Regions from separate parts of the Stenotrophomonas sp. 220_Sma genome, predicted to be linked through region 2. Evidence: riboswitches for the same ligand, from Rfam matches in the RefSeq annotation. Region 2 holds a riboswitch; the other holds the start of a gene.
What was found. A riboswitch is a leader RNA that binds a small molecule or an ion and turns the genes downstream of it on or off. The one in region 2 is predicted to bind glycine.
Positions count from the first base shown of each region.

Region 1 (4,405 bases), 770 kb from region 2:
CACCACGCGGTCTCCCGGCCTTGCATGCATGGCCCAGCGTGAAGCGGGCCCGGTCACGCCGTGGATGACGAAATCGACGTCGACCTCGCCCTGCTCGGCGCGTAGCTGGCGGATCGTGTAGGTGCGCATCGGCGGGCGCTGATCGTCCGGCAGCGCCCGGTAGCGCGGGTACCAGTCCTCGCCGCTGGGGACCTGTGGCACCTCCTGGCCGGGCAAGGGGAAGAACACCTTGATCCGCTGGTCCGGGCCTTCGGTCTTCATCCGCGCCACGTCGGCACCGGTGAACACCATGCGGTCCAGGGAAGGGGAGAGAACGCGGCGCTCCTTCAGCGCCACCTCGAACAGGCGGTAGGTCTGCTGCGCAGCCATGGGGGAACCTCATGCAACGACATCGGATTGGCTGGCTGTCGTGCATCCACGCACCGGCTGGCTGGAATGCCCAGCCTAGTCCGGTTGTCCGCGGCTGCAAGGATGTGCCGGCATCCCCGTCCGCCCTACCCCTGCGCGCTGCTCAATGGCCCGTGCAGGCTGCCTGCGCCGCGCGCTCGCGCTGGTGTTCCCAGTACCAGAACACGAAGCCGGCGCCGAAGAACGCGGCCTGGCCCAAGGCCAGGTGCAGCGGGCTGGCGCTGAGCAGCGGCGACACCACGCCGGCCACCACGGTGCTGATCATCAGCTGCACGAAGGCCTGCAGCGACGAGGCCAGGCCGCGCTGGTGCGGGTACATGTCCAGCACCGCCAGCGCCAGGATCGGGAAGATCAGCGCCATGCCCATGCCGCCCAGGAAGATCGGCAGCACCGCCCACGGCAGCACGAACTGCGGGGCCAGCGCCACGTAGCCGACGTTCAACAGCACCGACAGCGCGCACAGGCCGAAACCGATGGCGACCTGGCGGGTAGGCGTGGTGTGCCCGGCCATGCGCCCAGACAGGAACGAGCCGGTGGTCATGCCGCCGATGGTGGGGATGAACAGCCAGGCGAAGCCGCCCTCGCCCAGATGCAGGTGCTGCATCACGAACACCGGCGCCGAGGAGATGTACAGGAAGATGCCACCGAAGCCGATGCTGCCGGCCAGCGCCAGGCGCAGGAAGCGCGGGTTGAAGCCGATGCGCAGGTAATCACGCATCAACGTGCGCGGCGACAACGGCACGCGCGCTTCAACCGGATGGGTCTCCGGCAGGTAGCGCGCAGTGGCCGCCAGCAGGACCAGCCCGAACACCACCAGGAACCAGAAGATCAGTGGCCAGCCGGCGCCGCTGAGCAGGATCCAGCCGCCGATGATCGGTGCGATGGCCGGGGCGATGCCGAACAGCATCGACACCTGGCTCATCAGTCGCTGCGCGTCGTGGCCGTGGTACAGGTCGCGGATCACCGCTCGGCCGACGATCATGCCGACACCTGCCGACAGGCCCTGCAGCGCGCGGAACGCCAGCAGCGTGGTGAGGTCGGTGGACAGCGCGCAGCCGACCGAGGCGCCGACGAACACCACCAGGCCACCGAGGATCACCCACTTGCGGCCCCAGGCATCGGACAGCGGGCCGTGCGCCAGGCTCATCAGGCCGTAGAACAGCAGGTACACGCTGATGGTCTGCTGCACCGCCACTTCGTCCACCGCCAGGCGCTGGGCCAGCTGCGGGAACGCCGGGAAGATGGTGTCGATCGAGAACGGACCGAACATGGCCAGGCCGGCAAGCAGCAGGGCCATGCGGCGGGTGGAAGGAGCAACAGCGGCGGTCATGGAGAAGGCGTCCGGCAGGGCCATGCGCGGCACGCACGGCGGGCGCCGGTCCCCCTGCAGCAGGGACGGCGCCAGATTAATTCGGGTATCCACCCATCATAGGTGGGGATTGCGCCCGATGCCATGCAGCGGTGCACAAAACGCACGGCCGGGCCATCGGCCATTCAGGCGCGGCGGCCATGCCTGGAGGCGGCCGGCGCGCCCGCAACGGGCTATAATCGGCGGGCAACACGGTGGGAGAAGCGGAACACCGCTGCCGAAGGCGCAACGCCCGTAATCGCTCAGGCCCGATACCACCCGTAACACAACTCTGGAGAGACCGGTTCGATCCGGCGCCGAAGGGGCACGAAGCTGCGGTTCGCCGCGCTTCCAAACTCTCAGGCAAAAGGACAGAGGGGCGCCCCGCAGACCGCCGACCGGCGGCTTGTGCCCGTGCGTGTGCCCTTTCCTGACGGATCCTTCGCCATGTCCCAGAACACCCCTTCCCTGCGTGAGCTCGAGCACCACAATGCGTTCGTCGAGCGCCACATCGGCCCCAACGACGCCGAGATCGCGCAGATGCTCGATGTCGTCGGCCACGCGTCGCTGGATGGCATGACCGATGCCATCGTACCGGCCAAGATCAAGTCGCCGGCGCCGCTGGCACTGCCGGAATCGATGACCGAAGTGCAGGCACTGGCGAAGATCCGTGCGATCGCCGACAAGAACACCGTGCTGCGCAGCTTCATCGGCCAGGGCTACTACGGTACCCACACGCCGAACGTGATCCTGCGCAACATCCTGGAAAACCCGGCCTGGTACACCGCCTACACCCCGTACCAGGCGGAAATCTCGCAGGGCCGCATGGAAGCGCTGATCAACTTCCAGACCCTGTGCGCCGACCTCACCGGCATGGAAATCGCCAACGCCTCGCTGCTGGACGAAGCCACTGCCGCCGCCGAAGCGATGACCCTGGCCAAGCGTTCGGCCAAGTCGAAGTCGGACACCTTCTTCGTGCACGACGCCGTGCACCCGCAGACGCTGGAACTGCTGCGCACCCGCGCCGAGCCCATGGGCATCGTGCTGCGCGTCGGCACTCCGGCCGAAGCGCTGGAAGCGGAAGCCTTCGGCCTGCTGCTGCAGTATCCGGATACCTTCGGCCAGGTGGGCGATTACAAGGCGCTGGTCGATGCCGTGCACGCACGCGGCGGCCTGGTGGCCGTGGCCACCGACCTGCTGGCCCTGACCCTGCTGGCCGCTCCGGGCGAATGGGGCGCGGACATCGTGGTCGGCAACAGCCAGCGTTTCGGCGTGCCGTTCGGCTTCGGTGGCCCGCACGCCGCCTTCATGGCCTGCCGTGACGCCTACAAGCGCTCGATGCCGGGCCGCCTGATCGGCGTCTCGATCGACGCGCAGGGCAACCCGGCCTACCGCCTGACCCTGCAGACCCGCGAGCAGCACATCCGCCGCGAGAAGGCCACGTCCAACATCTGCACCGCACAGGTGCTGCTGGCGGTGATGGCCTCGATGTACGCCGTTTACCACGGCCCGGACGGCCTGACCCGCATCGCCCGCCGCACCCATCGCCTGGCCTCGATCCTGGCCGCCGCGCTGCGCAACGCCGGCGTGCAGGTCGGTGGTGACTTCTTCGACACCCTGCATGTCACCGGCGTGCATGCCGATGAGATCCACGCCAAGGCCCGCGCCGCCGGCTACAACCTGCGCGCGATCGACAGCGACTCGGTCGGCATCAGCCTGGACGAAACCACCACCCGCGCCGACATCGTGGCCGTGGCTGCCGTGTTCGGTGCCACGCTGGACGTCGACGCGCTGGATGCCAGCACCGCCGACGCGTTGCCGGCCGGCCTGCTGCGCCAGTCCGCTTTCCTGACCCACCCGGTGTTCAACACCCACCACAGCGAGCACGAGCTGCTGCGCTACCTGCGTTCGCTGGCCGACAAGGACCTGGCAATGGACCGCACGATGATCCCGCTGGGCTCGTGCACCATGAAGCTCAACGCCACCGCCGAGATGATCCCGGTGACCTGGCCGGAGTTCTCGCAGATCCACCCGCTGGTGCCGGCCGACCAGGCGCTGGGCTACAAGGAACTGATCGACACGCTGGAAGCGATGCTGGTCGAATGCACCGGCTACGACGCGGTCAGCCTGCAGCCGAATTCCGGCGCACAGGGCGAGTACGCCGGCCTGCTGGCGATCCGCGCCTACCACCGCTCGCGCGGCGAAGGCCACCGCGACATCTGCCTCATCCCGGATTCGGCACACGGCACCAACCCGGCTTCGGCACAGATGTGCGGCATGAAGGTGGTGGTGACCAAGACCGATGCCAACGGCAACGTCGACGTCGAGGACATCCGCCTCAACGCCGAGAAGTACAGCGACCGCCTGGCCGCGATCATGATGACCTACCCGTCCACGCACGGCGTGTTCGAGGAAGAGGTGGTGGAGATCTGCGAGATCATCCACCAGCACGGCGGCCAGGTGTACACCGACGGTGCCAACATGAACGCCCTGGTGGGCGTGGCCAAGCCGGGCAAGTGGGGTTCGGACGTTTCGCACCTGAACCTGCACAAGACCTTCTGCATCCCGCACGGCGGCGGCGGCCCGGGCGTCGGCCCGTGCGCGGTGAAGGAGCACCTGGCACCGTTCCTGCCGGGCAAGCTGGGTGAC
Region 1 covers NZ_CM151348.1:3,634,976-3,639,380, forward strand. Annotated here, with positions in the region: gene ACZLIB_RS17095 (siderophore-interacting protein) at 1-369, opposite strand, end outside; gene ACZLIB_RS17100 (multidrug effflux MFS transporter) at 512-1,738, opposite strand; glycine riboswitch at 2,039-2,141, shown strand; gene gcvP (aminomethyl-transferring glycine dehydrogenase) at 2,204-4,405, shown strand, end outside.
Region 1: it holds a riboswitch for glycine, as region 2 does, so the genes downstream of both, gcvP (aminomethyl-transferring glycine dehydrogenase) here and ACZLIB_RS20540 (trimeric intracellular cation channel family protein) in region 2, are expected to answer to the same signal.

Region 2 (4,405 bases):
AGCGCTGGTCGAAGCGGCCCATGTGGAAGTAGTCGACGAACCACGGGGTTTCCAGCCGCACCGAGGCCGCGTTGCCGGTCACGTCCAGCACCGTGCAGCGGCGGTTCCATTGATCCTTCGGGGTCTTCAACGCGCCCTGCTTCGTCAGTGAGACCAGCTCTTCCTTCGACATGCGGCGCAGGCCCAGTCGCTCGTCGGGTGTCTCGCCGAGCACCGCGCGCTTGGCCAGGTCCGGGTGCAGGGAGCGGGCGACGCGCTGCGGGTCGGCCTCCAGCTGGCCGTCGACGTAATCGTGGCAGGTGGCTTCGATGGCCGCGATGGTGGCCGGGTCGGCGGCAGGGCTCGTTGCTGCGGAAAGAGCGAACAGCAGGGCAATCGTGGACATCCGGGTCTCCGGCTCTGGGCGCGGGGCGATCATCGCATGGGCAAGCCGCATCCACGCATGGCGTGGATCTACTGCATCAGGCCCATTTCGTCGACGCTCAGCTGCATGTACAGGAACGCGGCCGCTTCGTCGGTCATCGGCTGGCCCTGCGGGAAACTGTCGAGCCAGGCGGAGATGCGCGCATGCCGATGCTTCAGCGCATCAGCTATCGCGCGCTTTTCCGCGTCGGTGGCATGTTCCTGCATCTCATCGCGCAGCAGGTCATCGCCGATGCCCCATTTTTCGGCCAGCGGGATCAGGTCGACCAGATCGGGCGGCACCTGGTCGCGGCGCAGGTGGATGGGCTCGGGCGTGTCCGGGCCGCGCTGTGCGGCCAGTTCGGCGGCGCTGCCGATCTGCCCGTGCTGCAGCGGTGGCGGAGTCTGGGCGCAGGCCGACAGGGGGATACAGAACGTCAACATCAGCATCCAGCAGGATTTCATCGGACCGCTTCCTGTGTCGATGGATGTGGCGATGATGGCATGGCCCAGCACACCATCCACGCATGGCGTGGATCTACAGGACCGGGGCCTGCAGCCAGGCCAGCTTGCGTTCGCGCGGCTGCTGCTTGAGCTGCCACTCGGCCCGCGAGGCGGCGGCCCGGTCCGGGTACTCGCGCACGGCCAGCACGCGCAGTGGCGGCCGTGCCCGGGTGTAGCGCGCGCCCTTGCCGGCCTGGTGGGCGGCGAAACGCGCCTCCACATCGGTGCTGATGCCGGCGTAGTAGCTGCCATCGCGGCATTCGAGCAGGTACAGGAACCACGGGCGGAGGGACGGGGCCATGCCCGGATTATGCCGTGCTGCACTGCAGCGGATATACTGGCGCCCGAATGCAGGAGAGAGGCGCCGCGCTGGCGCCCGCCGAAGGCGCAGGCTCCCATGATCGCTCAGGCCGGTGGGCTGGAATCCCACCAACCATGCATTCGACTCGCCGAGCTGGAGAGAGGTCACCGGGCACGCCCGGGACGATCCGCCGAAGGGGCACGCGGCCAACGCCGCTGAACTCTCAGGCAAAAGGACAGCGGGAGCGGCACCGGTCATCGTCATCCCGTCATTGCGCAGGCAGTGGCGGTAGTCGCGCATGGCCGGCCCCACCGCGCCCGGAGCCTGTCCCATGCTGCTGTCCATCATCTACCTGATCGCCATTTCCGCCGAAGCCATGACCGGCGCGCTGTCCGCCGGCCGTCGCCGCATGGACCTGTTCGGGGTGGTCATGATCGCCTGCGTCACCGCCCTCGGGGGCGGTTCGCTGCGCGACATCCTGCTCGGCCACTACCCGCTGGGCTGGGTGAAGCATCCCGAGTACCTGGGCTTCACCGTGTGCGCGGCGCTGATCGCCACCTGGGTGGCGCGCTGGATGCACCACTTCCGCCGCACCTTCCTGGTGCTCGATGGCCTGGGCCTGATCGCCTTCACCCTGATCGGCTGCTCGATCGCGCGCGAGGCCGGCCATGCCATGCCGATCGTGCTGATCGCCGGCATGCTGACCGGCGCCTTCGGCGGCGTGCTGCGCGACATTCTCTGCAACGAGGTGCCGCTGATCTTCCAGAAGGAGCTGTACGCGATCATCGCGCTGCTGACCGGCGCGGCCTACCTGTTGCTGCTGCACTGGGGCGTGGCCGACGCCACCGCGATCCTGTGCTGCCTCGGCGGCGGCTTCGCGCTGCGCCTGCTGGCGATCCACTACCGCTGGGAAATGCCGAAGTTCGTCTATCACGACGAAGTGCATTGATTGTTTGACGGTAGTGCCGGCCGCTGGCCGGCAACACGGCACGCGCCCGCAGATTCCGGCAGGTTGCCGGCCAGCGGCCGGCACTACCGAATGCGTTGCATGACCATGGTCATGCGGCATTGACCGGGGTGATTGGCTACCATTGTCACCCCGTCGCTGCCGCGACGGCATCCAGCCACGCCGCGCCCGCGGCCCCGCCAGACAACTCCCTCCCCGCTGCCCGTGGTGCCGTGAACGCGCCGACGGGCCCGCATGTCCCTGCGCGCGCAGGGCGCAGGATGCCCCATGTCTGTCGCCGAAAATTCCCGCTTCCGTCGTGCCCGCCTGTTGTGGGCGGTGCTGGCCATCGCCCTCGTCGCCGTTCTGGCGTGGTGGCTGTGGCCCCGGAACGGCGCCGGCAGCAGCGACGATGCGCCGGGCAAGACGGTGCCGGTACGCGTGGCACGCGCCAGCGCCGAGCCGCTGGTGCTGCGCCTGAAGGCGGTCGGTACGGTCACCCCGCTGCACAGCGTGGTGGTACGCAGCCGCGTGGATGGCGAACTGCTGCGGCTGCATTTCCAGGAAGGCCAGCAGGTGAAGGCCGGCGATCTGCTGGCGCAGATCGACCCGCGCCCGTATGAAGTGAAGCTGGCACAGGCTCAGGGTACCCAGCAGCAGAATCTGGCCGAGCTGGAAAACGCCGAGCGCCAGCTGCAGCGCTACCGCGAACTGCAGAAGCAGAACTACGTGTCCGGGCAGGAACTGAGCGACCAGCAGAGCAAGGTGCGCCAGCTGCAGGGCCGCCGCCTCAGCGATCAGGCGTCTGTTGATGAAGCGCGCCTGCAGCTGCAGTACACCCGCATCACCGCGCCGGTCAGTGGCCGCGTCGGGCTGCGCCGGTTGGACGTGGGCAACCTGGTGCGCGCCAGCGATGCCGAAGGCCTGGTGACGCTGGCGCAGACCGCGCCGATCAGCGTGCTGTTCACCGTGCCCGAACCCGAGCTGCCTGCGCTGCTCGATGCCGTGCAGGCGCAACCGGCACTGGCGGTGGAAACCTGGGACCGCGAAGAACGCCGGCAGCTGGCCCGCGGCTCGCTGTCCAGCGTCGACAACCGCATCGATACCACCACCGGCACGTTGAAACTGCGTGCGCACTTCGACAACCACGATCTGGCGCTGTTCCCCAACCAGTTCGTCAACGTCCGCCTGCAGCTGGGCGAGCAGCCCGCGCTGCTGATTCCCGATGCCGCCGTGCAGTTCGGCAGCCAGGGCAACTACGTGCATATCGTCGACAAGGACAGCAAGGCACAACGCCGCACCGTGGTGCTCGGTCCAGCCGATGATGGACGCGTGGCCGTGCGCTCCGGGCTGGCCGCAGGGGACAAGGTGGTGATTGAAGGCATCGACGGGCTGGAAGACGGCACGGCGGTGGAGATCATCACCGAGGAGGCCGCGACCAAGGCCGGCGCATGAACCTCTCGCGCCCGTTCATCCTGCGCCCGGTCGCAACGACTCTCCTGATGGTGGCGCTGCTGCTGTCCGGCGTGCTGGCCTATCGCCTGCTGCCGGTGGCCGCGCTGCCGCAGGTCGATTACCCGATCATCCAGATCACCACGCTGTATCCGGGGGCCAGCCCCGAACTGACCACACGCACCATCACCGCACCGCTGGAGCGCCAACTCGGGCAGATTCCCGGCCTGAAACAACTGTCGTCGACCAGTTCCGGTGGCGCCTCGGTCATTACCCTGCAGTTCGGGCTGGAGGTGTCGCTGGGTGTGGCCGAGCAGGACGTGCAGGCCGCCATCAACGCGGCGGGCAGCTTCCTGCCCGGGGACCTGCCTGTGCCGCCGGTGTACCGCAAGGTCAACCCGGCCGACACCCCCATCCTGACCTTGGCGGTGACCTCGCAAGGCCTGTCGCTGCCGCAGGTGCACGATCTGGTGGATACGCGCATCGCCCAGCGCCTGGCGCAGTTGCCCGGCGTCGGCCTGGTCAGCCTGGCCGGTGGCCAGCGCCCGGCGGTGCGCATCCAGGTCAATCCAGCGGCGCTGGCCGCCAACAACCTGGGCATGGACCACATCCGCACCGCCATCGCCGCCGCCAACGTCAACCTGCCCAAGGGCAGTTTCGATGGCCCGATCCGCGCGGTGATGCTCGATGCCAACGATCAGATGCGCAGCGTGGATGAGTACCGTGCCCTGATACTGGCCTGGCGCGACGGCGCGCCGCTGCGGCTGGGCGATGTAGCCACCATTACCGATGGCGCCGAG
Region 2 covers NZ_CM151348.1:4,403,978-4,408,382, forward strand. Annotated here, with positions in the region: gene ACZLIB_RS20525 (nuclear transport factor 2 family protein) at 1-385, opposite strand, end outside; gene ACZLIB_RS20530 (hypothetical protein) at 454-867, opposite strand; gene ACZLIB_RS20535 (GIY-YIG nuclease family protein) at 941-1,207, opposite strand; glycine riboswitch at 1,248-1,337, shown strand; glycine riboswitch at 1,351-1,454, shown strand; gene ACZLIB_RS20540 (trimeric intracellular cation channel family protein) at 1,539-2,156, shown strand; gene ACZLIB_RS20545 (MdtA/MuxA family multidrug efflux RND transporter periplasmic adaptor subunit) at 2,442-3,608, shown strand; gene ACZLIB_RS20550 (multidrug efflux RND transporter permease subunit) at 3,605-4,405, shown strand, end outside.